2 regions of the Comamonas sp. CMM02 genome follow, and region 1 is predicted to be linked to the other one. Evidence: predicted binding sites of a transcription regulator. Region 1 holds the regulator's gene; the other holds the start of a gene.
What was found. Region 1 encodes FliA, which starts transcription of late flagellar genes. Its sites were predicted from a motif close to CTAAAGTTTNNNNNNNNNNNGCCGNTA; they were not measured.
Positions count from the first base shown of each region.

Region 2: a site for FliA is predicted at 1,085-1,111, ahead of IB213_RS08135 (DUF5610 domain-containing protein). Genes of this name have one in related genera too.

Region 1 is NZ_JACUZW010000006.1:49,088-63,681, reverse strand. Features, by position in the region: gene IB213_RS16905 (HDOD domain-containing protein) at 1-153, opposite strand, end outside; gene flgL (flagellar hook-associated protein FlgL) at 189-1,466, opposite strand; gene flgK (flagellar hook-associated protein FlgK) at 1,490-3,457, opposite strand; gene flgJ (flagellar assembly peptidoglycan hydrolase FlgJ) at 3,476-4,435, opposite strand; gene IB213_RS16885 (flagellar basal body P-ring protein FlgI) at 4,432-5,577, opposite strand; gene IB213_RS16880 (flagellar basal body L-ring protein FlgH) at 5,599-6,339, opposite strand; gene flgG (flagellar basal-body rod protein FlgG) at 6,458-7,240, opposite strand; gene flgF (flagellar basal-body rod protein FlgF) at 7,277-8,014, opposite strand; gene flgE (flagellar hook protein FlgE) at 8,048-9,346, opposite strand; gene IB213_RS16860 (flagellar hook assembly protein FlgD) at 9,364-10,029, opposite strand; gene flgC (flagellar basal body rod protein FlgC) at 10,053-10,457, opposite strand; gene flgB (flagellar basal body rod protein FlgB) at 10,486-10,911, opposite strand; gene flgA (flagellar basal body P-ring formation chaperone FlgA) at 11,081-11,824, shown strand; gene flgM (flagellar biosynthesis anti-sigma factor FlgM) at 11,918-12,244, shown strand; gene IB213_RS16835 (hypothetical protein) at 12,350-12,715, shown strand; gene IB213_RS16830 (RNA polymerase sigma factor FliA) at 12,859-13,575, opposite strand; gene IB213_RS16825 (hypothetical protein) at 13,580-14,359, opposite strand; gene flhF (flagellar biosynthesis protein FlhF) at 14,352-14,594, opposite strand, start outside.
Region 2 is NZ_JACUZW010000002.1:633,205-647,798, reverse strand. Features, by position in the region: gene ccoG (cytochrome c oxidase accessory protein CcoG) at 1-788, opposite strand, end outside; gene IB213_RS08135 (DUF5610 domain-containing protein) at 1,155-1,748, shown strand; gene IB213_RS08130 (aconitate hydratase) at 1,829-4,735, opposite strand; gene acnB (bifunctional aconitate hydratase 2/2-methylisocitrate dehydratase) at 4,881-7,472, opposite strand; gene IB213_RS08120 (hypothetical protein) at 7,538-8,110, opposite strand; gene IB213_RS08115 (CoA ester lyase) at 8,161-9,159, opposite strand; gene IB213_RS08110 (malate dehydrogenase) at 9,363-10,349, opposite strand; gene IB213_RS08105 (GntR family transcriptional regulator) at 10,576-11,370, shown strand; gene sdhC (succinate dehydrogenase, cytochrome b556 subunit) at 11,504-11,941, shown strand; gene sdhD (succinate dehydrogenase, hydrophobic membrane anchor protein) at 11,969-12,334, shown strand; gene sdhA (succinate dehydrogenase flavoprotein subunit) at 12,375-14,180, shown strand; gene IB213_RS08085 (succinate dehydrogenase iron-sulfur subunit) at 14,208-14,594, shown strand, end outside.

The DNA.
Region 1 (14,594 bases):
GGCCCACATTTCGCGCAAGATGCGCAGCAAATGGGCGCTGTCCACCGGCGTTTGAGGGTCGTCGTGCAGGAACAGCTGCACGCCGCTCAAATGCCGCTCGGCATTCCACAGTGGGCGATAGCCCATCACCAAAGCATTCAGAACAAATTCCACGTTGCAGCCCTAGGGTGTCAGGTGATGGTGCCAGCTTATCGGATGTAGTCGAACAGCGACAGCTTCTGGATAGATGCGTAAGACTGCAGGGCTGCTGACACCGCGGTTTCCTGCGACTTCAGCTGCGACAGTGCCTTGACCATGCCTTCAGCATCGTAGTCCTCCGCCGCCACACGCTGTGCTTCCATCTGCTCGTCGCGCAGCAGCAGGGTGTTGCCCATGCGTTTGGCCTGGTTGAGCAAGTCACCAGCAACACCACGCACGGTAGAGACACGGTTGGCTGCGGTGTCAATTTCGGCCAGCGATTTGGCAATGCCATGCGCCAGTCCACCATGGGCCGTGGTGCCGTCTGTCTTGACGTTGTTTTTGACGCCAGCAATGGCCTCATCCAGTACGTCAAAGATCGACTGTGTTTCGCTGGGCTTGACCGTGAAAGTGTCACCCGCTTTGGGCTCACCAGTGATGGTCAGCTTCATGCCCGCCACGTTGATGGCCTCGCCAGACTTGTAGGCCACATCGGTCACTGGGTTACCGTTGGCATCCTGCCAAGGAACGGTCAGGAAGGTGCCGGGGTTGGCGGGGTCTTCTTGCTGGTAGGTGATGCTGTAGGTGGGCTTGCCATCAGCGTCTACGCCGAACTTGATGTCCAGTGGGCCAGTGGCGGTCAGGTCTGTGGCAGCAGGGTCAGAGATGGTGCCGATATCTGCCCAGGCCGTGCCGGTGTTGCCACTGCCAATGTCGACAGCCAGCACACCGTTGCCCGTTTTGCCATTGAAGAATGCCAGGCCACCATCGAGCGAATTGGTGATGGTGTATTCACTGCTGTTGGGCTGGCCGGTCTGGATGCCATTGCCGCCGTTGGGGAACGGGGTATTGGTTTCCGTGTCCAGACCGCGAAACAGAGGCAGGCCATTGCTGTCTGTGCGGTTGCTGTACTTGAGGATCTGGTCGCGCAGACTTTGCAGCTTCTCGACCAGCGTATCGCGTTGTGTCTGGTTGTAGGTGCCATTGCCGGCTTGCACCAGCAGTGAACGGAATTCCTGCACGGCATCGGTAATTTCGCCCAGTGTGGACTCGCCGTATTCGATGGTGGCGGTTTGCGCATTCAGCATGCGCTTGTCGGTTTCGATGCGGTCCATGCGCGTGCGGGCACGCTCGGCCTGCGCAGCTGCAACCGGGTCATCACTGGCGCGCAGCACGCGCTTGCCGGCAGAGGCATGCTCCATCTGGCTGGCCAGGGTGGCTTGCTGCTTGCTGATGTTGCTGATGGTGCGGTCATACATGTTGGCCGTACCCAGGCGTGAAATGCTCATGTGGAACTCCTAAAACCTAAAAATCAGCCGCCAACGGCGTTCAGCACGCTGTCGAACAGGGATTGCGCTGTTTGAATGATCTTGGCCGATGCCTGGTAGGCCTGCTGGTATTGCAGCAGGCGGGCAGCCTCTTCGTCCATGTTGACGCCAGAGACGGCGGTGCGATCGGCATTGAGATTGGTGGCCACCGTGTCAGACAGCTCGGCAGCGAGTTTGGCGCTTTGGGTGCGCGTGCCGATGACTGCCATGGCTGTCGAGAAACCGTCGCTCAGCGTGGTGCCACCGTCAAAGATCACGGCATCGCGCAGACCCAGGAAGGCCGAGGCGTTGCCTGCGTTGAGCTTGTAGCCATCGCCCAGGTCCAGTGAATTGCTGACTGTGACCGTGTCGTTGGCATGGGGCGTGCCTGTCAGGGTAATGCTCCAGCCATCAATGGTGATGGGCTGGCCCGTGGTGAAGGGCTGAGGTGCAGATGCCGGGCTCCACGCATCCGTGGCTGCGTCATAGGTGGAGTAGCTGAAGTTGCCAGCACCGTCAAAAGTGATGCGCACGGGCTCGCCCTGTGCGGGCGCTGGCAGCGTCTGCATGGTCAGGCGCGACAGTTGCAGCGTTCCCTTGTTGCCGCTGGCAATTTCTGCGGTCACCGCGTTGGAGACGGCCAGATCACCGGGGCTGTGCACCAGTGGCTGGATTTCGTCTGCGGCCTTGTTGAAAGGCTGGAACAGAATGCTCTGGCCTTTGGCGGCCGCACCAGTGACGGTGGCCGGTACGTTAAATTGCAGGCCATCGACCTCGACGCTGATGCCCGTGACCGGGTCCACCGTCAGGTCAGTCGTCTTTCCGTCAGACAGGCGCACCAGCTGGGCTGTTCCGCCGCTGTTGAACAGAATCTTGTAGTCTGAGGCCACCAGATTTTTCGAGTTGGTGACATCAGCACTGGCTCGGTTGGCTGCATTGCCCACGTCATAGCCTGCAATGTTGCTCCAGCCCACAGTCTGGGTGGTGAGCTTGAACAAATCACCGCCGTAGTTACCCGACAGTGTCAGCCCCAGCTTGTTCTGGTTATTCAGCTCTGTACCAATGGCCAGCGCCAGGCGCCCCAGCAGGTTGCGGCCTGCGACCAGATCGTCGTTGTTGAACTTGAGCAGCCCGGCAATCTCGCCACCACCGACCATGGCTGGTGGCAGCTCCACCTTGTCTCCATTGGGCTGGCTGAAGTACAGCGACAGCTTGCCGCTGCCGGGGTATTCCGTGGTTTCGGCCACGCTCAACTGGCCCGTGCTGCTGCCCAGCACCAGTGGCTGGCTACCGCCAATAAACAAGTTGATGCCACCGCCATCGGCGTCGACCTGGCTGGTCTGTACGTACTGGTTGATCTCGCGGATCACCTGGTCGCGCGCATCCAGCAGATCATTGGGCTGGTGGCCTGTGGCCAGCGCACGGCTGATCTGGGTATTGAGCGCAGCCACCTGGCTGGCCAGATTGTTCACCAGCGTGACGTTGTTGGTGATTTGCTGCTGCGTGCTGTAGTCCAGCTCTTTGAGGGTGGACGAGGCGGCGCGAAAGCGTGAAGTCAGCTCGCTCATGCGGGTCAGCACAACGTTGCGCGCCGTGCCGTCAGAGGGGGCTGCCTCCACATCGGCAAACGCGTTCATCATGCTGTTGATGGCGGCACCCAGACTGCTGTCGCCGCCAGAGTACACATCCTGCATTTGCATGAGTGACTGGTAGCGCATGGCATCGGCGGAGCTGGCTGCATTGGCCGCGTTGGACTGCCTGCTGAGCAATTCGTTGTAGTGGCGCATGACCGTTGCCACCTGAACGCCCTTGCCTACGTAGCCAGCGCCTGTGTTTTGACCGATCAGGGCTGAGGTTGCAACCGTCTGGCGGGAGTAGCCCGCCGAGTTCACGTTGGCAATGTTGTGCCCCGTGGTGGTCAGGGCGTTCTGGTTGGCAACCAGGGCTGAAATGCCGACGTTCATCAAGCTCATTGGTATATCTTTCTAGCTTTAACCTTGGGTGCCCTGCTGCGCGTTCTGTGCACTCTGGATGGCACGTGACAGCTTGCTGGCGTAAAGAGGATCGGTGGCGTAGCCCGCCTTTTGCAGTGCCGTGGCGTAGGCCGTGGCGCTGCCGGTGCTTTGCACAGCCTGGGCGTAGCGCGGGTTTTCGGTGATCAGCCGTGCGTAGTCGCGAAACGAGTCTTCGTACGAGTCATAAGCGCGGAATTTGGCCTTGACCTTGCGGGGCGCTCCGTCGATGTATTCGGTGGTGGTGATTTCGGCCACCTTGCCGCTCCAGCTGCCCGTGGCTTTGATGCCAAACAGGTTGAAGGAGTTGGTGCCGTTGTCACCACGAATCTCGCTTTTGCCCCAGCCGGTTTCGTGACCTGCCTGGCCCAGCATGTAGCTGGCGGGAATGCCGCTTTCACGTGCCACACGCTGTGCGGAGCCGCTGTGCGATTGCACAAAGTTGTCGCGCCCTTGTGGCGATGGTGCATAGGCGTCCAAAAAGGCGGTGTTGCCGCCCACGGGTGATGCGCCGGACAGGCCCGGATAGCGTGCGCTTCGGCCCGCAAAACTCACGGTCGATGGAATGCTGAAACTGCGCTCCATCCCGCCCAGTGCAGTGGCTGCGCTGGTGCCAGAGTCATCAGGGTCCAGCCCCATGGAGCGGGCGATCTGTGCGGTGATGGCATCGGTCAGACCGCCGGGCATGCCAGACATGGAGACGGACAGCTGCTGGTCCATCATGGAGTCGGCCAATTTGGAACTTTCGTTGTCCAGCAAGCCACTTTTCATGGTGGCCTGGCGCATGCTCTTGATCATCTCGTGCATGAACAGCGACTCAAGCTGCTTGGCGGCTTCCCGGGCGGCTTGCGGATTCTTGGCATTGGCCTGATTTTTCAACCCGTTCAGCGAGTTGACATCGGTGGCCAGCGCATTGTTGGCATTCAGCATCATGCTCATATCACCTCCAGCTCTGCGTTCAGCGCACCCGCTGCCTTGATGGCCTGCAATATGGCCAGCAAATCCTGGGGCGTAGCACCCAGCGCGTTGAGTGAGCGCACCACATCGGTCAGCTGTGGCGACGAGGGCACGCGAATGATCTTGCCGGGCTCTTGCGTGACGTTGATGTTGGTTTTCTCTGCCACCACCGTCTGGCCTTGCGAGAAGGCACCGGGCTGGCTGATCACGGGGGTGGAGTCAATCGTGATGGCCAGATTGCCGTGCGCAATGGCGCAAGGGCCCAGCGTAACGGCCTGGTTCATCACGATGGAACCTGTGCGTGCGTTGATCACTACCTTGGCAGACGGCTTGTTGATGGGCAGATTCAGCTCCTGAATGTCTGCAATAAACCCAACGCGTGCGCCCGGATGCTGCGGTGCCCGCACTTCCACGGTGCGCCCGTCCAGAGCCATGGCCGTGCCTGCACCGTGGCGGTTGTTGATGGCGTTGACCACCTGATTGGTGGTCTGGAAATCGGTGGTGTTCAGACCCAGCTTGATCGTGTCGCCATCGTTGATGGGCGTGGGAATGGCACGTTCAACCTGTGCGCCCTGGGGAATGCGGCCTGCGCTCAGGTGATTGATCTGTACCCTGGAGCCGCCTTGCGACGCCCCCGCACCGCCCACCACCATGTTGCCTTGGGCCAGCGCGTAAATTTCACCATCTGCACCGCGCAGGGGGGTGGTGATCAGGGTGCCGCCCTTGAGCGATTTGGCGTTGCCCATGGACGAGACGTTGATGTCAATGTGCTGGCCGGGGGTGGCAAATGCTGGCAGCTCGGCCGTCACGATGACGGCAGCAACGTTCTTGAGCTGCAGATTGTTGGTGTTGGCCGTGGCGGGCAGCGTGATGCCCATTTGCTGCAGGTAGTTGGACAGCGTCTGGGTCGTGTAGGGCATCTGGGTGGTCTGGTCACCCGTACCATCCAGACCCACCACCAGGCCATAGCCGGTTAACTGGTTGGACCGTACGCCCTGTACCGAGGCCACTTCCTTGATGCGCAAGGCGTGGGCGGGTGACACCAGCATGCCGCCGCTGAGGGCCAGCAACGCCAGGGCCAGGCGTGCGGTGCGGAATGTGGGAAGCGTGGACAGTACTTTCATACTGCCCGATTTTGGAGAGCTTTAGAAAGGGATAAAGCTCAAAAAGAAGCGCGACAACCAGCCAATTGCCTGTGCTGAATTTTGCTGGCCACGGCCACGCGATTCCACGCGCACATTGGCCACCTGGGTAGAGCTGATGATGCTGTTGGGTGCCAGCTGGTACGGGTCTACCGTGCCGGTAAAGCGCAGCACGTCCACGTTCTGGTTCACGCCAATCTGCTTTTCGCCAGTCACGACCAGATGGCCGTTGGGCAGCACTTCGGTCACGGTGGCGGTGATGGCTCCGGTGAAGGTGTTGGCGCTGGTGGTGCCGCCGCCGCCTTCAAAGTCAGCATTGCTGCCCACGCCCAGTTTGCCCAGTCTTTGGGCCGTAGCCAGCGCACCACCTGTGAGTACGGGCAAGTCGGTGATGCCGGCGGACATGCTGCTGTCGCGATTGACTGTGGACGAGGACTTCTGGCTGGCGGTGACTTTTTCAGCAATTTGAATGGTCACCATGTCCCCCACCAGACGGGCTCGACGGCTTTCAAACGGGGGGCGGTAGCGGTTGGACTGGAACAGCCCGCCCGTGGCTTGCTGCTGCTGCTGAGGCACGGCAATGGCAGAGGAAGGCAAAGGCCGCGTCTGGTCGTACAAATCCACTGGCGGCGGGTCATTGAACGCACAACCGCTGACCACCAAGCTGGCTGCACCCCACAGCGTGATGCGAGGGGCACGCTGAGACAACGCAAAGACTTGGAACAAGGTGCGAGAGGCGGACATAAACGCTCCGAAGAAATATAAAACTAGAGCGGGTAGCGCAGGAGCATCAAGCGTTTCAATGTGTTTTCTATTTGAAAGCGTTGATGGGCTTGCGCTAAGCGCTATCCATATAAATTGATTACAGCTGCGACAGCTTGGCCAGCATCTGGTCGCTGGTGGAGATGGCCTTGGAGTTCATCTCGTAGGCGCGCTGGGTCTGGATCATCTGGACCAGCTCTTCCACCACGTTGACGTTGGAGGACTCCAGAAAACCCTGCATCACCGTGCCCAGGTTGTTGGTGCCTGGTGTGCCTGTTTGTGGCGCACCCGAGGCGGCACTTTCGCGGTACAGGTTCTCGCCAATGGGCTCCAGACCGGCTGGATTGATGAACGAAGCTGTATTTAACTGGCCAATTTGCTGGGGCAAAGGGTTGCCTGGCACGGTGGCCGAGACCACGCCACTCTTGCTGATGCTCAGCTTGGTGGCGTCTTGCGGCACGGTAATGCCGTCCAGCAGCGGGTAGCCGCCTGCGGTCACCATCTGGCCGTTGGCATCTTTGCTGAATGTGCCGTCGCGGGTGTAAGAGGTGGTGCCATCAGGCATCTGTACCTGAAAGAAACCGTCACCGCTGATGGCCACGTCCATGTCTTTGCCCGACTCCAGGGGCGTGCCCTGTGTGAAGTTGCGGGTGGTGGCAACGGTGCGCACACCCAGACCCAGGTGCATGCCGGTGGGCAGAATGTTTTGTTCGTCGGCTTGCGAGCCGACCTGGCGCAGGTTTTGATAGATCAGGTCTTCAAACACTGCGCTCTGGCGCTTGTAGCCGGTGGTGGAGACGTTGGACAAGTTGTGCGAGACCACGTCCATTTGGGTCTGCTGGGCAGACATGCCGGTCTTGGCAATCCACAGGGAATTCATCATGGTGAAGTTTCCTTCCGTATTCGTTGGTCAGCGGCCTTAGCCGTTCATGCTCAGCAATTGGCTGGCCGTCTTGTCATTGGTTTCTGCCGTGGTCAGCAGCTTCATCTGCTGCTCAAACTGGCGCGAGGCGGCGATCATGCCCACCATGGCTTCCACCGCGTTGACGTTGGAGCCTTCCAGTGCACCGGCCACCATGGTGGCGTTGACGTCGGCTGGCAAGTCACCCTGCGCAGAGCGGAACAGACCGTCATCGCCGCGCTGAATGGTTTGCTCCAGATTGGGCGTGACCATCTTCAGGCGACCAATGTTGATGGGGTCCTGGCCATCCAAAGTGGCCACCACCGTGCCATCACCGCCAAAGCTGATGCGGGCGTTCTGGGGAATGTCCACCGGAGCGCCGCCATCGGTGAGAACAGCCAGGCCGTTGGCTGTGACCAGCTGGCCTTCTGCATTTACTTCTAACGCGCCGTTGCGCGTATAGGCCTCCAGACCATCCAGACCCTGCACGGCAAACCAGGCATTGCCACGGGCCATCAGGTCCGTGCTTTTGCCGGTGGTCATGGCGGGGCCGGGCTGGTCCAGGTGGCCTGAGGTGGCATCCAGACCAAACACGCGCGTGCTGGAGCCCTGGCCTTCCAGTGGCACCGAACGGAAGGTGCTCAGCTCGGCACGGAAACCCGTGGTCGAGACGTTGGCCAGGTTGTTCGACAGCACCGCCTGCCGTTGAGCAGCGGCATTGGCGCCGGTCATGGTGGTGTAGATGATGCGGTCCATGAATAACTCCTATGTGCGCGTGTTCAGTTGCGCTTAGCGCAGGTTGACCAGGGTCGAGAAGATCTGGTCCTGGGTCTTGATGGTCTGAGCGTTGGCCTGGTAAGCACGCTGGGCGGTCATCATGCCCACCAGCTGTGCAGTCAGATCGACGTTGGACTCTTCCAGCGCGCTGCCGGCGATGGTGCCGAAGCTGCCGGTACCCGCTGTGCCATACACCGGTGGGCCCGAATCATTGGAGGCCACCCAGTTGTTGTTGCCATCGGGCTGCAGGCCCTGGCTGTTGGTGAACTTGGCCAGTGCCACCTGGGCTTCTGCGCGCGTGATGCCGTTGGAGTAAGTGGCCAGCAAGGTGCCATCCGAGGCGACATTCACCGAGGTGAGTTCACCCGAGGCGTAGCCGTCTTGCGTCAGCTTGGCCACCGAGAAGGCGCTGCCTCGCTGAGACACGCTGCCCAGGTCAATATTCACGTTCCAAGGCCCGGGATTGGGGTTGTTGGGGTTGGTGGTGGCAACCTGGGTGGACAAGGTGGTGCCTGTTGGGGTGCCGAACGTGTGCGTGGTTTCGTAACCTGCGTCACCGGGGTTCAGACCATTGGGGTCGACGCCCAGACCTGCGTAGGGGGCAACACCGTCGAGCTTGCCAGTGGAGTCAAACATCAGGCGGCCAATAGGCGCTGCGTTGGGGTCCAGGCTGTCGTACACGTCCCAGGTATTGGCACCTGTTTTCTGAAAATACATGGACAGCGGTGTCGCCATGCCCTGCTCGTCAAACACTTCCAGAGAAGTACCGTATGTGGCACGTGGAGGCGCGGGGTTGGCGTTTTGGTCCACGCGCGCATCCAGATTGAGCGTGGCCTTGACGTTGTCAGTCTGCTTGGCCGCAATCGGGGTGCCGGTAGGGAACACCAGATTGGTCAGGCTGACGCTGGTGCGCAGGCCGGTGTTTGGATCGATCGGGTAGCCCTGCACCTGGTCGCCATTGACCGTAACCAGCTCGCCGCCCTTGTTCAGCTGGAAAGCGCCGTTGCGGGTGTAAGCAATGCCAGTGCCGGTTTGCACCACAAAGAAGCCATCGCCGTTGATGGCCATGTCCAGGCCGTTGGCACTGGGGGTGATCACGCCTTGTGTGAACTGTTGCGATACCGCGGCCACGCTCACACCAATGCCGGTGTTGTTGCTGCTGGATGCGCCCATGGCGCTGGCCACCATTTCATTGAATTCAGCACGCGAGCTTTTGAAGCCCACGGTGTTGCTGTTGGCGATGTTGTGGCCAATGACGTCCAGGTTTTTGCTGGAGGCGTTCAGGCCGGAAAGACCGTGATGGAAACCCATGCTTAGCTCCTAGAAATTTAGAACACAGCTTTGACGCTGTTGTAGTTAATGCTTTGACCGTTGGCCAGCTCCAGCATGAGGCCACCATTGGTGATGCTGGTGGCGACCACGGCGTTGGGCGACAAAGTGGTGGACTTGACCACCGCGTCGCCATTGGTGGCGGTGACCTTGAAGCGCAGGTCCATGCTTTCGCCGGTGTACTTGCTGCCGTCCCAGGTGAAGTAGTTGCGCCCTGCAGTTGCCGAGCCCAGATCCATGGTCTCCACCACTTCGCCGCTGGCGGTGGTGATGGTGACGGTGACGTTGGAGGCGGAGCCATCCAGGTCAAAGGCTGCTGTGCCGCTCAGGCGCTTGGTGCCGTCTTCGTTTTCGGAGGCAGACAGGCCCAGCTGGTTGCCGTCGGACAGCACGGTGTGGCCAATCATGGAGATGCCTTGCTGCATCTGCATGGAGGCGAACTGCTTGGTCACGCTCTCGACGGTGCTGTTGAGCTTTTCAATACCGCTGACGGTGCTGATCTGTGCCATCTGCGACGTCAGCTGCGCGTTGTCCATGGGACTGGTGGGGTCCTGGTTTTGCAACTGCGCAACCAGCAGGGTCAGAAACTGATCCTGCATGTCTGCTGCTGTTTTGGGCGAGCTGTTACCGCCAGATGAGGTGTTGTTGGATACGCCGGAAATCATGCGTGCCTACTTTCTGTATGTGCTTATTGGCCCAACTGCAGCGTTTTGAGCAACAGCGATTTGGCGGTATTCATCACTTCCACGTTGTTTTGGTACGAGCGTGATGCAGAAATCATGTTGACCATCTCGTCTACGGCATTGACGTTGGAGTGGGTGACATAGCCCTGTTCGTCGGCCAGGGGGTGCTCTGGGTTGTGCAGGCGGCGGCCGGGGGTGTTGTCTTCGGTGATGCTTTTCACCTTGACGCCGGCAGCACCTTCGCTGCCCATGGGCGCTGTCTGAAAGACAACCTGGCGGGCCTTGTAGGACTGGCCATCGGGGCCGGCGACAGCATCAACGTTGGCCAGATTGGAGGCCACAACGTTCAGACGCTGCGATTGCGCGCTGATGGCACTGCCAGAGACGCTGAAAATGGAGAACATGGACATGGCGATGGTTTCCTTGTGTCAGTGCGGCTTACTGGCCGGTGATGGCGCTGAGCATGGTCTTGGAGGTGCCGTTGAGAAAGCGCAGCGTCGCTTCGTAGCGCACGGCGTTGTCCACAAAATTGGCGCGTTCACGGTCCAGATCCACGGTGTTGTTGTCCAGACTGGGCTGTGATGCCAGCGAGTAACCCAGGCGGCCCTGGCCGTCATTGCCAAACTTTTCCGTGGGCAGGGGCATGTGCTGAGCGTGCGAGGTGCTGGCTTCTTGCAGTGCCTGGCGCACTGATCCGTTTTCGCCCTGCGCTGCCTTGAGCGTTTTGGCGAAGTTGAAATCGCGCGCCACATAGCCGGGGGTGTCGGCGTTGGCAATGTTGCTGGAAATCACACGCTGGCGCTCTGCGCGCAACAGCAGAGCGTCGCTGTGGAAGTCCAGACGGCCGGTCATTTTGTCTAGCATGTGATTCCTTGCTGAAGATGAAAACAAAAACGGTGGCACCTGGCCACTGCGGACTTTGGTGCGTGCAGCGATTATGGAAACGCACTGCTTTTGCTAAAGCGCGAAGAAAGCGTGGTTGCATGGGTACTTCAATGCTTTAAAAAATGGCGCTCGCTCTAAAGTCGCTGTCATGCCCCATCTTGTATTTGCGACTCTCGCCGTCTCTTCACGTCTCTCGCGCGCTGTGGTGCGTGCGGCTGCCTGTGTACTGGTGAGCGGTGGTGCGGCAGTGGTGTCGGCCCAGGACCTGACGGAAATCAGCAGCCAGTGGCTGCAAGGGGCGCTGACCGATCAAACTGCAACGCAAACCATGCCGCTGCGCATGGAAGTGCAGGTGGGCAAGCTGGACCCCCGGCTGAACCTTGCGCCATGCCAGCGGGTAGAGCCTTATCTGCCCAGCGGCAGCAAGCTGTGGGGCCGTACCCGCATTGGAATGCGCTGTGTAGAAGGCGCACGACCCTGGAACGTGTTCTTGCCCGTCACCATCAAGGCACTAGGCCCTGCATGGGTGCTGACCAGCAATGTCAGCATGGGCGAGCAATTGACCCACGATCACGCAATGCAAAGCGAAGTCGACTGGGCGGAGTCGCCCCATTCGATCATTGCCATGCCAGACGACTGGGTGGGGCAGACCGCGGCACGCAACTTGACGGCAGGAATGGCCTTGCGCCAGACCATGGTCAAGGCCCCCCAGCTTTTCAAGCCGGGTACGGGTGTCAAAGTCTTGGCACAAGGCGGTGGTTTTACGGTCACTTCGTCTGGCAAGGCGCTGGAAGGCGGCTCTGTCGGACAAACCGTGCGCGTGCGCATGGACAACGGACGAACGGTGACCGGTACCGTCAATCAGCAAGGCGATGTCGTCGTTGCACAGTGATACAAGACTTTTTGAAAGAAAACACTCAAGTTCTCTTTCAATGGGTCGAAAGCTACACTACGGAGCCCTTGAGCGGGCGATTGGAGTAGGAAAATGAAGGTCGGACAAAATACCAACGTAGAAATGCTGGCAGCCAAGCTGCAGCAAAACGCTACGCAGCAAGCGCAGCAAAGTAAAAGCGGCACCGCCAGTGAGGTGGTGCAACAAACCCGCAGCAATGCTGCGGGGGTGCCTGTGACTGTGTCGAACTCGGCACGGTCGCTGGACCAGAACGCCAAAACGTCGGCGGATGTGGACATGGCCAAGGTCAATGCCATCCGTGAAGCGATTGCCAATGGCACTTTCAAAGTCAATGCCAGCGTGATCGCCGACAAGATGCTGGTCGATACCGCCGACCTGCTGGGCGCGGCACGCGCTTAAACACCCACATCGGGCGCTTTGCGCCAGTCAGCCTTATCCGACCTTCGGCTGCACTGGTACCAAGCGCCCGAACTCCGTCTCAACCGCTCAAACACCCCCGACACCATGAAACTCAGCGAAGCCCTGGAACAGATTGACGGCATGATCGACCTGGTCAATGCCCTGATTGTGAAGAACCAGCCCGACTCCACCGAATCTGCCATTCGTCAGCTGCGCGATGGCATGCAGGCTTTTGCGGGCTTGGCCCAGCGCTTTGGTGCGGAGCAATTTACCCCTGAGAACGTGCAGCGCATGCAGGCCATGTCCGAGCGCCTGACGCAAATGCGCGGCCATATCGCCAAAGTCTCTGCCATTACGGCGCAGCAGCTGGCCACCTTGATACCAGAGCAATCGGTCAGCCACACTTACGGCGCCAGCAAGCAGCCGGGTGCTACTGCTTCGGTGGCGCGGATGTACCACATCAGCGGTTAAGCATTAAATTGCATAGCTGCTTGCGCAGTGTTCATCGCACTTTCAATGTGAAATGTATTTGAAACGATGGACTGATAAGCGCTGGTAGCTATCAAAATAGAAAAAGCGCCTTGTTTGGCGCTTTTTTTGTGGGCAGATGCTTGTCAGTGTGCGCGCATCTTGGCGCGCAGGCGGGCAATGGCCTGGCTGTGCAGCTGGCATACGCGCGATTCGGTCACTTCCAGCACGGCCGCGATCTCCTTGAGGTTCATGTCGTGCTCGTAGTACATGCCCATGACGTATTTCTCGCGCTCGGGCAGGTTTTCAATGGCCTGCACCAGGGCGCTGCGCATGCGGTCATCGCGCAACATGCTGAAGGGGTCGGCATCGGCGTCGGCCACATGGCGGTCGAGAAAGCTGGAGCTGTCTTCTTCACCGGCAGAGATGTCTTCCAGATAGATCAGCTGGGTGCCGCGCACTTTGGACAGCATGGACTGGTAATCCACCAGCTCCATCTCCATGAAGGCGGCAATTTCCGATTCCCGGGGGGCTCGGCCCAGTTGCTGCTCCAGCCGGCGAATGGCCGATTCAATGTCTTTTTGCCCCTTGCGGGAGCTGCGGCTCATCCAGTCGTTTTCGCGCAGCTCGTCCAGCATGGCACCGCGAATGCGCTGGCCGGCAAAGGTCTCAAACTGCACGCCCTGGCTGGTTTCAAAGCGCGACAGTGCATCGGCCAGGCCAATCATGCCCACCTGGATGAGGTCATCCAGTTCCACATTCGGCGGAAGTTTGGCAATCATGTGTTGCGCAATGCGACGCACCAGCGGGGCATGCTGGCGAATCAGGGCATCGCGGTCCAACTGGCCATGGGCGGTGTACATTGACTCAATGGCTCCACACAGCAGATGAAGAAAGGGGGCTGACTCCAGCCGTTGCGCCATCTTGCGGGGCGTTCACGGTTTCGGAATGCTCCAAACATTGTAGGGCCCAGCGCTGCAGCTGTCGGGCTTGCAGCGGATCGAATTGCTCGCACAAAGGCTCGGTGTGCAGATGGCGCATGGCGCACTGCGACAGCGATTTCAAAACGTGGTCCAGCCCATAGCCCGCCGGGCGCAGCGCCACCAGGCGCGGCATCAGGCCGCAGCCCATGTACAGCTGCTTGAGTGCGCGGTAGCTGCTGACCACGTTGCGTGACTGTGAAGGCACCAGCTGAATGGGGGGCTGCGTGCAGCCTTGCAGCATGCCTGCCAGCAAAGAGGCGGGAGCCCACAGCACTACCACCGCATGGTTTTGCACAAAGCGAAAGAGCAGATCGAGTGGGCGCTCGCCCGTGATCGATGCCTTGTGCTGCAGTTGCACCATGCCGCGTGCGGCGGGCAGTGTGGCAACGCTCAGCGGGTTGCTGATGTCTGCGGTCAACGTGGTGAAGGCATAGCCCTGACGGGGCTGCAGCATGTCCTGCAGACCGGGCAGTGAGGGTGACTCTTGCTCCGTGCCATCCAGCACGACCACGGGGTAGCCTTGTTGTTGCAGCTGCGCGCAGGCCATCCACAGTGCGGTGGCATCTGCGCTGTCACCGGATGGCACCACGGGCAGCACGCGCAGCGACGACTGTGCGCCTTGCCAGTGCAAACCGGTTCCCTGGTGCCAGACGCTCTCAAGCATGCATCGCTCCCTGAGACTGGCCCATGGAAGATTCGGTGAAGTAAAAATCCATGTCCAGCGATGAGGGGTCAAACGCCGACTTGGTGTGCGCGCGCATGGACGTGGCGACCAGTTCGTTGGCGTTGGCGCGCGTAAAGTCTTCGGGCACGCGCTGGCCGTTGGTGATGCCGCGCAGCACAAGCTGGTGGCGGATCAGCGCGTCCAGCGCCGGGGCCAGCTTCACGGCTTCATCCAC
Region 2 (14,594 bases), on a different contig from region 1:
CGTGGCCCACGATTTTCACCACGCGCCGCGTCGTAAGTCACCACCAGCGTGTCTTTGTCAAACATGGCACTTTGAAAACGTGCATACGGACACATGTACTTGCACACTTGCTCGCGCAAAAAGCCTGCATTGCCGTAGGTGGCCAGTGCGTAGAACAAAATCCAGAAAATTTGCCATGCGCCTTGCAACGCCATCACCTGAACGGCCAGCTCCCGAATCGGCACAAAGTAGCCAACAAAGGTAAAGCCTGTCCACAGTGACACCAGCACCCAGAGCAATTGTTTGCCGCCACGTCTGGCAACTTTCTCCAGCGACCAGCCACTGCCGTCCAGGCGCAGCCGTGCGCTGCGGTCGCCCTCCAGGCGCTGCTCAATCCACATGAAAATTTCGGTGTACACCGACTGCGGGCAGCTAAAGCCACACCACAAACGCCCGGCCACCGCAGTGAACAGGAACAGCGCAAGGGCACTGATGATCAGCAGCGCCGTCAGGTAGATAAAGTCTTGCGGGTACAGCAGCCAGCCAAAGATGTAAAAACGCCGCTGCTCCAGGTCAAACAGCAGCGCCTGGCGGCCATGCACCTGCAGCCAGGGCGTGACGTAAAAGAACAGCTGGGTGATCCACACCAGCGCCCAGCGCCAGTTGGCAAATACGCCTTGAATGGAGCGAGGCTGAATTTTTTTACGGGCCTCGTAAAACGGCGTACCCACAGGTTCAGCATGGATTGGAATTGTTTTGCGCGACGACTGAGGTGCGCTGTCGGGGGCTTTGTTTTTTTCGGTGGTCATGGGCTGTGGTCCGTTGCGCTACTGCCCGCCCACGCGGGCTCGGGCTCGCGTTCCATGGGGCAATTTGCAACAACGACTGTGCGTGAGTTGGCAACTTGCGCCAAGGAGCAGATGGCGCACAAAAGACCATATCAGATGACGAAACTGCACTTTCGATGGGATCAGTTGATTTAAAACAATAGCTGTTAACGCTCTGTTTGCATTGCTTTGATAATCAAATCTATTTAAGGTGACGAGATAGCAAGCGCTTACAGCTATTGTTTTTCTGAGCACACAGAGGGTCCCGACCGACGGCACTTCATTTCGACGCCCGACAGCCGAAAACGATGCAAGCCTCACTCCCTCTGACTGGCAAGAAAGCACCCCATGATTTCTGCACCGCAAGCCACTAACGCACCTGTTGCCGCCGACCCTGCCTACACAGGCACCAAGTCATCGCAGGCACTGGAGGAAGCACAAAAAACCGCAGCTGCCAGCAGCCAGGGGCAGCAAAACTTGCGCAATTCGCGAATTTTGCAAGCCTCACTGCAAGTGAGCATCCAAGCTGGCAACGACAGTCTGGCTTTGCTGTATCGCACCGCAGTGGATGAAATCGACAACGTACTGGCCCCCGAGCTGGGGCCCAATGCCATCCAGAACGCCATGTCGCAAGACAACAGCGCGCAGGCTACTGCCGGGCGCATCGTTGGTCTGTCTACCGCCATGTTTAATGCCTACGCTGCGCGCTATCCAGACAAAGACATGGAAGTGGTCGCGCAAGATTTTGTGAACGTGGTGCGCGGCGGCTTTGAGCAAGGCTACAAAGAGGCAGAAGATATATTGAACTCTCTGGGAGTACTGAGCGCAGGCAGCCCCGTGGCCGAAGGCATCAGTCAAACCTTTGCGCTGGTGCAAAAAGGGTATGACGACTGGCTGGCCAGCAAGCTGGCATCACTGCGCAGTGATGAGGCACAAGCCTGAGCCCGCTTCAGCGCCAATACCCCCCAAAGACACAACCCGCTTTTTTGCCGGTGGAGTCTTTGGGAAGTGATAGCTCCTGATTATTTGACCAGCAACTGGCGCAGTACATACGGCAAGATGCCGCCGTGCTGGTAGTAATCGACCTCAATCGGGGTATCAATGCGCAAGGTCACAGTGACCGTGTGCTGGCTGCCATCCGTGCGGGTGATACGCATCTGCGCATCGCTTTGTGGCGTAAGTTCTGGCACCGGAATAATGTCGATGACTTCATCACCGGTCAGCCCCAGTGACTGCCAGCTATCGCCCGCCTTGAACTGCAGTGGCAACACCCCCATACCGACCAAATTGGAGCGATGAATCCGTTCAAAACTGCGTGCCACCACGGCTTTGATACCCAGTAGCTGGGTACCCTTGGCCGCCCAGTCCCGGCTGGAGCCTGTGCCATATTCTTCGCCAGCCAGCACCACCGTGGCACGCCCAGCTGCCTGGTATTGCATCGCCGCGTCATAGATGGACATTTTGCTGACCTTGCCAGCATCACTGCGGTGCAGCGTCAAGCCGCCTTCTTCCTGCGAACCATCGGACTGCGGTGGAATCATCAGGTTCTTGATACGCACATTGGCAAAAGTGCCACGCATCATCACCTCGTGGTTACCACGCCGCGAACCATAGCTGTTGAAGTCGGCCTTTTGTACGCCATGCGCCAGCAGCCACTGCCCGGCAGGTGAAGATTCCTTGATCGCACCTGCCGGAGAAATATGGTCGGTGGTGATGGAGTCTCCAAACAGCGCCATGATGCGAGCCCCCTGCACAGCATGGGTACTGGGGGATGTTTTCGCATCCGTCTGGGGCAGTGCCAGCGTGAAGTTGTGAAAAAACGGCGGCTCAGCAATATAGGTGCTCGTGGGCCATGTGTAGGTGGCCCCTGCCACACCTTTGATTTTTTCCCACAGTTTCCCCGGCTCGGTTTTGACTTTCTCGTAATTGGCGCGAAAGGCTTTGCCGTTCATGGCGAACTTCATCAGGGCTTGAATTTCTTCGCTGCTCGGCCAGATATCACCCAGGTACACATCTTTGCCACCCTTGCCCTGCCCCACAGGTTCGGTCATCAAATCTTTGAGCACGGTACCTGCAATCGCATAGGCCACAACCAAAGGTGGGCTGGCCAAGAAATTGGCTTTGATGTTGGGGTGAATCCGCGCTTCAAAATTACGGTTGCCCGAAAGAACTGCCGCGCATACCAGGTTGTTGCGTGCAATGGCCTCGTTGAGCTCCGGCGTCAGATCGCCTGAGTTGCCAATACAGGTGGTGCAGCCGTAGCCCACCAGGGCAAAGCCTAATTTTTCCAGATACGGCAGCAGCCCTGCTTCGGTCAAATACTCCGTCACCACCCGGGAGCCGGGTGCCAGCGAGGTCTTGATGTGCGGCTGCACCTTCAACCCTGCTTGGACCGCTTTTTTAGCCAGCAGGCCAGCCGCCAGCAACACGCTGGGGTTGGAGGTATTGGTGCAACTGGTAATGGCTGCAATCAGTACATCGCCATTGCCAACGCGCAAGACCTGCTCACCCTGCGGCACGTCGCACACGGAAACTGCAGGTGCATGCTTGTGTGAACTTTCAAGCGCAGGGCGGTTACTCACCATCTCCACCACCGAGCGTGAAGCGCCAGGCTTGGGCCCGGGTGCATCCACCGCTTGCTCGCCTTCTCCACAGCCCACACGGAAACGCTGTGTCAACTGGTCATGCGGCTGGTTAAAACCATTGTCTGCAGGCCCGGCACTGAACAGCTCGCTGAATTTGTGTGCCACATCCCCAATTTCGATACGGTCTTGCGGACGCTTTGGGCCCGCCAGACTGGGCGCTACGGACCCCAGATCCAGCCGCACCACGCGTGAGTAGTCGATATCACCCGCCTTGGGCACGCCAAACAAGCCTTGGGCACGGAAGTACGCCTCAAAGGCCTCGATCTCCGAGGAAGTGCGGCCTGTTCCCCGGAAGTAATCCAGTGTTTTGTCATCCACGGGAAAGAACCCCATCGTGGCCCCATATTCAGGGGCCATATTGCCAATGGTGGCGCGATCAGGCAGCGACAGGCTGGCCGTGCCCTCACCGAAGAATTCAACAAACTGCCCCACCACCTTTTCTTTGCGCAGAATTTCCGTCACGGTCAGCACCAGGTCGGTAGCCATCACTCCCTCGCGCAAACGCCCTGTCAACTCAAAGCCCACCACGTCGGGCGTAAGAAAGTAAACAGGCTGCCCCAGCATGGCCGCTTCCGCTTCGATACCGCCCACCCCCCAGCCCACCACGCCAATGCCATTGATCATGGTGGTGTGGCTGTCAGTGCCGACCAGCGTATCTGGATAGTAGAGCGCCCTGCCTTTGCTGTCTTTGCCCGCTTTGGCTTTGTGTACGCCACGTGCAAGATATTCCAGGTTGACCTGGTGAACGATGCCAAAACCTGGTGGCACCACGCCAAAAGTGTCAAAGGCCTGCATGCCCCACTTCATGAACTGGTAGCGCTCCTGGTTGCGCTGAAATTCCAGCTTCATATTCAGATCCAGTGCCTGCTTGGTGCCAAAGTAATCCACCATGATGGAGTGATCGACCACCAGATCGACTGGCACCAGTGGCTCAATGGCCTTGGGTTGTTTGCCCAGCGCTGCAGCCACGCTGCGCATCGCGGCCAAGTCCGCCAGCAAAGGCACTCCCGTGAAATCTTGCAACACCACGCGCGAGACAACAAACGGCACCTCTTCGGTACGCGGTGCATCAGGACGCCAGTGAGCCAGCTGCTCCACGTGCAAAGGCAGTACCTTCTTGCCATCACAATTGCGCAGCACCGACTCCAGCACAATGCGCAGCGACACCGGCAGGCGTCCCACATTCGCATACCGCTGGGCCAAGGCTGGCAGCGAGAAGAACCGTCCCTCTGTTCCTGACGCAGTCTGGAACGTCTTTTCGGTAAAAGCAAAAGCATGTTTCATCTGGGGATCTCCGACTTAAGAAGAAGCTTGTCGTACCCATTTTGCACCGTCACTTTGCAGACGCCTATCGGACAAGACGATCACTTCCTGCACGTCCATAAAAAAACCCGCCGAAGCGGGTTTTAAGAGAGGTCGACCTCGATGCTCAGGCGGTCACGCTTTTGGCAACGTCCGCATACTCATCGATCTGGTCAAAGTTCATGTAACGGTACACCGACGCCTTGTCCGCATCGATCACGCCCATCTCCTTGAGGTACTCGTCCTTGGAAGGCAAGTAGCCCAGACGCGATGCAATCGCAGCCAGCTCAGCCGAGCCCAGGAACACATTGGTGTTCTTGCCCAAACGATTGGGGAAGTTGCGGGTAGAGGTGGAGATGACGGTTGCACCTTCGCGCACCTGGGCCTGGTTACCCATGCACAGCGAGCAGCCAGGCATTTCAGTGCGCGCACCAGCCGTGCCAAATGCAGCGTAGTGACCTTCCTTGATCAGCTCGTTTTGGTCCATCTTGGTCGGAGGGGCCACCCACAGCTTGACTGGAATGTCACGCTGACCGCCAAGCAATTTGGCCGCAGCACGGAAGTGACCAATATTGGTCATGCAAGAGCCGATGAAAGCTTCGTCGATCTTGGTGCCAGCCACTTCAGACAGGAACTTGGCGTCATCCGGATCGTTAGGGCAGCAAACAATAGGCTCCTTGATGTCAGCCAGATCAATCTCGATCACGGCAGCGTACTCGGCATCCTTGTCCGCTTCCAGCAGATCAGGCTGGGCCAGCCACGCCTGCACCTTCTCGATACGGCGCTGCAAGGTCTTGGCATCCTGGTAACCGTCAGCGATCATGTTCTTCATCAGAACGATGTTCGAAGTCAGGTATTCCTTGATGGGCTCTGGGTTCAACTTGATGGTGCAACCGGCAGCGGAACGTTCAGCCGACGCATCCGACAGCTCAAACGCTTGTTCCACTTTCAGGTCTGGCAAGCCTTCGATTTCAAGGATACGGCCCGAGAACGCATTGATCTTGCCGGCCTTGGCCACAGTCAGCAGGCCCTGCTTGATCCCGTACAGCGGGATTGCATGGACCAAGTCACGCAAAGTCACGCCAGGCTGCAATTCACCCTTGAAGCGCACCAGAATCGATTCAGGCATGTCCAGTGGCATCACACCAGTCGCAGCACCGAACGCCACCAGGCCTGAGCCAGCGGGGAACGAGATACCGATAGGGAAACGGGTGTGCGAGTCGCCGCCGGTACCGACGGTATCAGGCAGCAGCAGGCGGTTGAGCCAGCTGTGGATCACGCCATCACCAGGACGCAGGGCCACGCCACCACGGTTGGAAATAAACGCGGGCAGCTCGCGGTGGGTCTTCACGTCCACAGGCTTGGGGTAAGCCGCTGTGTGGCAAAACGATTGCATGACCAAGTCGGCCGAGAAGCCCAGGCAGGCCAAGTCTTTCAGCTCGTCGCGGGTCATCGGGCCTGTGGTGTCCTGCGAACCCACAGTCGTCATACGTGGCTCGCAGTAGGTACCGGGGCGCACGCCCTGGCCTTCTGGCAGACCCACGGCACGGCCCACCATTTTTTGAGCCAGCGTAAAGCCAGCCTTGGTTGCAGCGGGTGCTGTCGGCAAGCGGAATGCGGTCGATGCAGGCAAACCCAGAAATTCACGGGCTTTGGCTGTCAGCGAGCGGCCAATGATCAGGTTGATACGGCCGCCGGCGCGCACTTCGTCAAACAGCACGTCGCTCTTGAGCTGAAACTGGGCAACGGTTTCGCCATTCTTGGTGATCTTGCCTTCGTAGGGCAGCACGTCGATGACGTCGCCCATTTCCAGCTTTGAAACATCGACTTCGATAGGCAGCGAGCCCGAATCTTCCTGCGTATTAAAGAAGATAGGAGCAATCTTGCCACCCAGAGTCACGCCACCGAAGCGCTTGTTGGGCACAAAAGGAATGTCCTGGCCCGTAGCCCAGACGATAGAGTTGGTCGCGGACTTGCGCGAAGAGCCAGTGCCCACCACGTCGCCCACATAAGCGACCAGGTGACCCTTTTTCTTCAGGTCATCAATGAACTGCATGGGGCCGCGCTTGCCGTCTTCTTCAGGCTTGAACGCCGCGTCAGGGCGCGTGTTCTTGAGCATGGCCAGGTAGTGCAACGGAATGTCTGGACGGCTCCAGGCATCTGGTGCAGGCGACAGATCGTCGGTATTGGTTTCACCGGGCACCTTGAACACGGTAACGGTGATCTTCTTGTCGACTTCAGGGCGCGAGGTGAACCACTCGGCATTCGCCCAGCTTTGCATCACTTCCTTGGCCTTGGCATTGCCAGCCTTGGCCTTGTCTGCCACGTCGTTAAAGAAGTCAAACATCAGCAATGTCTTCTTCAGCGCTTCAGCAGCCACGCCGCAAACTTCCGCGTCGTCCAGCAGCTCAATCAGAGGGTGGACGTTGTAGCCGCCCACCATGGTGCCCAGCAATTCGGTAGCCTTGGACTTGGAGATGAGACCTACTTGGATGTCACCGTGTGCCACGGCCGCCAGAAAAGAAGCCTTGACCTTGGCCGCATCGTCCACACCTGGAGGCACGCGATGGGTCAGCAAATCCAGCAGGAATGCATCTTCACCAGCTGGCGGGTTCTTGATCAGCTCGATCAATTCGGCAGTTTGCTTGGCATCCAGTGGCAGTGGGGGGATGCCCAATGCGGCACGTTCGGCCACATGGTCACGGTAAGCTTTCAACATGGTTCTCTCTCCATTAGTTTTCTAAGAGTGGGGCAGCGTTTCTTCAGCGCTTTTGCTCCGGACAATTACTTTCCGGGGGCATCCAGCAAACCTTGAGGGGGGTTTTTCTTAATAGCTTCTGCCACCTGAAGCTGTTCAGGACTCATGCATTCATCAGCCAGGCGCTTGCCCTGCTTTTGATTCATGAGCATCGATTTATTGGCAATCTGCAACCAGACTGCACCGGCTTTCGCATCTTCCAAACGCACGACGCCAGTGCTTGTTCCGACAGGGGACATGTGAAAGTTAAAACCTGAGCCACTCACCAGGAAGTGGCCCGGGTTCTTGTCGTCCTTGGACACGCTCACATGCTGGCCCAGCTCACAAGCGATACGGCCCGTGTGCACGCGGTCAGCCAGGACCATTTCATCCGCATTCAGCACCCGGGGGGCCAGTACTACGGCGGTAGCCGCAGCAGCGGTGCCTGCGCCAGCCACTGCTGCAGCCTTGCGCGGCGTTGCTGTCTTCTTGACAGTAGTGACTTTTTTCGTAGTCGTCGTAGCTTTAGTTGCTGCGGGTTTGGTGGTGGATGCCTGAGCAGTCGTCACCAAGGCCAGTGCAGGAGCAATTAGCAAAAAGGAGGCAATCAGTTGTTTCATGCGGACTCCAGCGGTCTCAAAAAGTTGATCGTTAAACAAAAACAGCATCTTCATGCTGCATTCCCATCAAACCATTGTCGTGCGTGTTGCGGCAAAGCCATCGCCGTCAGGAATGCGCGCTCTAGCAACTGCCAGTAATAACGGTAACTGGCACGGTCATGCAGCACGCCGTTATAACTAATTGGGGCCCAGTCCTGCGCAGCTGCAGCCACCAAAATATCTGCAGCTTCTTGCACCTCGCTCGTGGCTGGCGCAAAAGCATTCAAGATAGGACGAATCTGCGCCGGATGAATGCTCCACATGCGGGTGTAGCCCAGCTCTGTACTGGCTTTGCTTGCAGCCACTTGCAGCGCTGGGGCATCACGAAACTCTGTGACCACACAGTGAGAAGGCACTTTGCCGTACGCATGGCAGGCTGCAGCGATCTCCAGCTTGGCGCGCACTACCATTGGATGAACGAACTGCCCCTGCACACCCATGGCGGCTCCGGGAATGGCTCCCGCATGCGCGGAGACAAAGTCCATCAGACCGAACGACAGACTTTGTACACGTGCATGGGCCGCGATCTCAAAAGCTTGATGCACCGCAGCAGGCGACTCAATCAAGGCATGCAAGGGAATGTGCGCCCCTGATGCGCGTTCCAGTGCACGCTCTGCCCGCAGGATGTCGTCCACGCTATCAACCTTGGGCAGCATGATATGGCTGAGCTTGTGGCCGGCCTCTTGGACGATGGTTGCAATGTCTTCTTCAAAAGCAGGGTGGTCCACCGCATGCACGCGTGCTGCCACACGGCAGCCGGCCTGAGAATTTTTGGCCAGACTGGCCACCAGCCTTGCATGGGCTTTTTCATTGCCAACCGCTGCACCATCTTCACAGTCCAGAGTCACGTCAAATACACAGGCCCCGAATTCCTGCAGCATCTGAGCCTGCAGCTCGAGGCTTTTGCGCATGCGCACTTCTACACCGCTGTAATGATCACAGACGGGCAGCATATTGGCCGCTGCTTGAGCGCCCAACAAAATTTCGCGGGGATGGGTAGCAGTACGCATGAATAGCAATCGTGAACTGAGCGCACTCAGAGTGCGCAGCCAGTCGACGCAATGGACCAGACAACGCCTCAAAGAAACATCTTTTGCTCAACCAGCATCTCTTTGCCATGCATGTTGTGCAGAAGATTTCTCTAGAGATGCACTCTGCAGCGCTCAGGCACTGCAGAGTGCACAAATCCGCAAGGGATTTCAGTGCAAATGCTTTACAGCAGGTGCTTCACACCATCTTGCTCGCCTTGCAGCTCAGCCAGGGTTTTGTTGATGCACTCTTGCGAGAAAGCATCAATTTCCAGACCTTCAACAATTTTGTACTCGCCATTGGCAGTAGTCACCGGGAAACCGAAAACCATGCCAGCAGGAATACCGTATTCGCCATTGGATGGCACACCCATCGTGACCCACTCGCCATTGGAGCCCAGGGCCCAGTCACGCATGTGATCGATTGCAGCGTTGGCAGCCGAGGCGGCCGAGGACAGACCACGTGCATTGATGATGGCTGCACCACGCTTGCCGACGGTAGGCAGGAACACGTTGGCGTTCCAGTCCTGGTCGTTGATGGTTTCCTTGACGGACTTGCCATTGACTGTTGCAAAGCGGTAATCGGCGTACATGGTGGGCGAGTGATTGCCCCACACGGTCAGGCTCTTGATATCACCAACCTTGAAGCCAGCCTTGGCAGCCAGTTGCGATGCAGCGCGGTTATGGTCCAGTCGCAGCATGGCAGTGAAGTTCTTCGCTGGCAGATCAGGTGCCGACTTCATGGCGATGTAGGCGTTGGTGTTGGCGGGGTTACCGACAACCAGCACCTTCACGTTGCGCGAGGCCACGGCGTTCAGCGCCTTGCCCTGGGCCGTAAAGATCTGTGCATTGGCAGCCAGCAAGTCTGCACGCTCCATGCCGGGGCCGCGAGGACGCGCGCCAACCAGCAATGCGTAGTCAGTATCCTTAAAGGCTTGCAGTGGATCGCTGTGTGCTTCAATACCTGCCAGCAAAGGGAAGGCGCAGTCTTCCAGCTCCATAATCACGCCCTTCAGAGCGTTCTGTGCCTTTTCGTCAGGAATTTCGAGCAGTTGCAGAATAACGGGCTGGTCTTTGCCAAGCATTTCGCCGGATGCGATGCGAAACAACAGGGCGTAACCGATTTGACCTGCGGCGCCAGTGACGGCAACTCGGACGGGCTTCTTGCTCATGGTGAAAACTCCAGATTTTCGGAAAAAAACAGTTGTCGGTGCACTGTCGCTCCAGCATCTGTAACCAGTAGCCCGTGCTCCGTAAACAGTCCACAAGTGTACTCTTGATTTTGTCTGCCAGTCAATTTGTCTTATGTCTTATATAAGATATGATCACCCCCGAGTTCAAACAGCACGCACGGGCTCAAAATTTGCATCCGGTGGCCTTGAACTTTCGAACATCCTTATGTCCTCATCGCAACCTTCTTCTCCTGACAGCGCTTTTGGTTCTTCCACCAATGCAACCGTAGCGCTCACGCCAGCTTTCAGTCCGCTGTACCAGCAAATCAAAGGATTGATTCTTCAAAGCCTGCAAGCTGGCGAATGGCGTCCGGGAGAGTTGATTCCCAGCGAAATGGAGCTGGCTGCACGCTTCAAAGTCAGCCAAGGCACTGTGCGCAAAGCCATTGACGAATTAGCCGCTGAAAATTTAGTCATGCGCCGTCAAGGCAAAGGCACTTTTGTAGCCACCCATTCCGCACAGCAAGTCCAGTATCGTTTTCTGAAACTGCACCCCGATGTCGGAGACCTTGAAGGCGAAGGCCGCGCTCACCGCACGATTTTGGAATGCAAACGCCTGCGGGCACCTGCAGAAATTGCACGCCTTTTGGCGTTGCGCAGTGGAGACACCGTGGTGCAGGTGCGCCGCGTTCTGGCGTTCAGCGGTATTCCGACTATTTTGGAAGACATTTGGCTGCCCGGTCATGCGTTCAAAGGACTGACAGCCGAACAGATGGCCACTTACAAAGGCCCCACCTACGCCATGTTTGAAGCAGATTTTGGCGTGCGCATGGTGCGTGCCGATGAAAAGCTGCGCGCCGTATTACCCGATGAAGCCCAGGCTGAGTTACTTAACGTGTCTACACTCACCCCTTTACTGAGTGTGGAGCGACTTGCCTATACGTACAACGATATTCCCATGGAGTTACGACGCGGAATCTACAGAACAGACACGCATCACTATAAGAACGCCCTGAACTAACTTCATAGTTCTCAAGGCGATAGAAGGAAACAATCGCGCAGGCACAGCCCGACGACTGTGCGAGTGCAATAGAATTTTGGATCTTTTGCACCGCGCGATTACCACGCAGTTACATCCACGAAAGTCCCCCGCCATGACAGAGCTTGCAAAAAAGAAGCGGCCAGAGTTCCGCAATATCCACGCATTACAAGACTTACCGTCCTATCGCTTACCCCCGGCCGGTATCGTTTCGATCTTGCACCGCATCAGCGGTGTGATCATGTTCTTGCTGCTGCCCTTCATCCTCTGGATGTTCGACGCCTCGCTGTCGTCGGAATTCTCGTTTGCCAAATTCAAGGCAGTTTTCAATGAAGGCTGTGGCTTTGTGCCCGGCTGGTTCATCAAGCTGATCGCCTTGGCCATCATCTGGGCTTACCTGCACCACCTGATCGCAGGCCTGCGTCACTTGTTCATGGATATGAACCACGCAGCAGTCACCAAAGAATTTGGTCACTCATCTGCACTGACCGTTCTCGCTCTGAGCATTGGCCTGACCGTTGTGTTGGGTGCCAAGTTGTTCGGCCTGTACTGATCCGTCCAAGCACGATAAGGAAACATCATGTCCGTGAATTACGGTTCTAAGCGCACTGTAGTTGGTGCCCACTATGGCATTCGTGACTGGCTGGTCCAGCGCGTGACCGCTGCTTTGATGGTGCTGTTCACCATCGTTGTTCTGGCTCAACTGGTCTTCGCCCAAGGCGAACTGGGCTACGAACTGTGGGCAGGCATTTTTGCTGCTCAGTGGATGAAATTCATCACCTTCGGCGTAATCATTGCCTTGATCTGGCACGTCTGGGTAGGTGTACGTGACGTCTGGATGGACTACGTCAAACATGCAGGCCTGCGCTTAGTGCTGCAGGTTTTCACCATTGTCTGGCTGGTCGGCTGTGCTGGCTGGGGTTTCCAGGTCCTGTGGCGTCTGTGACTGGCAATAGACCACACCCCTCCACGATTGAAGGTTAAGAATGAGCTACTCCAAAGCAAATATCACCAAGCGCAAGTTTGACGTTGTCATCGTCGGCGCTGGCGGCTCCGGTCTGCGTGCCGCTCTGGAATTGTCCCGCGCTGGTTTGAGCGTGGCCTCCCTGTCCAAAGTTTTCCCCACACGCTCGCACACAGTGGCAGCCCAAGGCGGCGTATCGGCATCGCTGGGCAATATGTCGGAAGACAACTGGCACTACCACTTCTACGACACGATCAAGGGCTCTGACTGGCTGGGCGACCAGGACGCCATCGAGTTCATGTGCCGCGAAGCGCCGAACGTCGTGATCGAGCTGGAACACTTCGGCATGCCGTTTGACCGCAACCCAGACGGCACCATCTACCAGCGCCCATTCGGCGGCCACACCGCCAACTACGGCGAAAAGCCTGTGCAGCGTGCTTGCGCAGCGGCTGACCGCACTGGTCACGCCATGCTGCACACGCTGTACCAGCAAAACGTGGCATCCAAGACCAACTTCTTCGTGGAGTGGATGGCCCTGGACCTGATCCGCAACACCCAGGGTGATGTGGTCGGTGTCACAGCGCTGGAGCTGGAAACTGGCGACCTGTACGAGCTGCACGCCAAGGCTGTGCTGCTGGCTACCGGCGGTGCTGGCCGTATTTTCCAGGCCTCGACCAACGCCTTCATCAACACCGGCGACGGCCTGGGTATGGCTGCGCGCGCAGGCATTCCTTTGCAGGACATGGAGTTCTGGCAGTTCCACCCCACAGGCGTAGCCGGTGCAGGCGTATTGCTGACCGAAGGCTGCCGTGGCGAAGGCGCCATTTTGCTCAACAGCGAAGGCGAGCGCTTCATGGAGCGTTACGCACCTACCTTGAAGGACCTGGCACCGCGCGACTTCGTGTCGCGCTCGATGGACCAGGAAATCAAGGAAGGCCGAGGCTGCGGTCCTAACAAGGACTACATCCTGATGAAGCTGGACCACCTGGGTGCCGAGACCATCCGCAAGCGTCTGCCTTCGGTGGAAGAAATTGGCCACAACTTCGCCAACGTGGACATCACCAAGGAACCTATCCCTGTGGTGCCCACCATCCACTACCAGATGGGCGGCATCCCTACCAACATCCATGGTCAGGTGGTGACACACGACGGCGTGCAAAACCGTGTGGTCAATGGCCTGTACGCTGTGGGCGAATGCTCTTGCGTATCCGTACACGGCGCTAACCGCCTGGGCACGAACTCGCTGCTGGACTTGCTGGTCTTCGGCAAGGCTGCAGGCAAGCACATCGTGGAATTTACGCGCAGCTTCGGCGACAACCTGCCGGTTCCTGCGGATGGTTCCGATCGCACGCTGGCGCGTCTGAACCAGCTCGACGAGTCCAAGGAAGGCACATACGCCCAGGACATCGCTGGCGAAATCCGCTCGTCGATGCAGACACACGCTGGCGTGTTCCGCACGCAAAAGAGCATGGACGAAGGCGTCACCAAGATCAACGCCATCCGCGAACGCGTGGGTTCCGTGACCTTGAAGGACAAGTCCAAGGTCTGGAACACCGCCCGCATGGAAGCGCTGGAAGTGGACAACCTGATCGAAGTGGCGCAAGCCACCATGACCTCGGCCGCTGCCCGCAAGGAATGCCGTGGTGCACACACTGTGTACGACTACGAGCACCCAGCCGACCACGCCGAGTTCCCGCTGGGCCGTAACGACAAGGAATGGCTCAAGCACACCCTGTGGGACAGCGCCACCAACAGCCTGTCGTACAAGCCTGTGAACCTCAAGCCCCTGACTGTGGACAGCGTGCCACCCAAGGTTCGCACGTTCTAATCCAGCAGCCCACGAGAGAACACAAAAATGAAGCGTACATTCAAACTCTACCGCTACGATCCCGATAAAGACGCCAAGCCCTACATGCAAACCGTTGAGGTTGAGCTGGACGGCCATGAGCGCATGTTGCTGGACGCCCTGGTCAAGCTCAAGGAGCAAGACCCCACCATCTCGTTCCGCCGCTCGTGCCGCGAAGGCGTGTGTGGTTCTGACGCCATGAACATCAATGGCAAGAACGGTCTGGCTTGCCTGACGAACATGAACACCCTCAAGGGTGACATCGTCTTGAAGCCTCTGCCGGGCCTGCCGGTCATCCGCGACATGATCGTGGACATGACGCAGTTCTTCAAGCAGTACCACTCCATCAAGCCGTACCTGCAAAGCGACATCTATACGACGACCAGCAAGGAACGC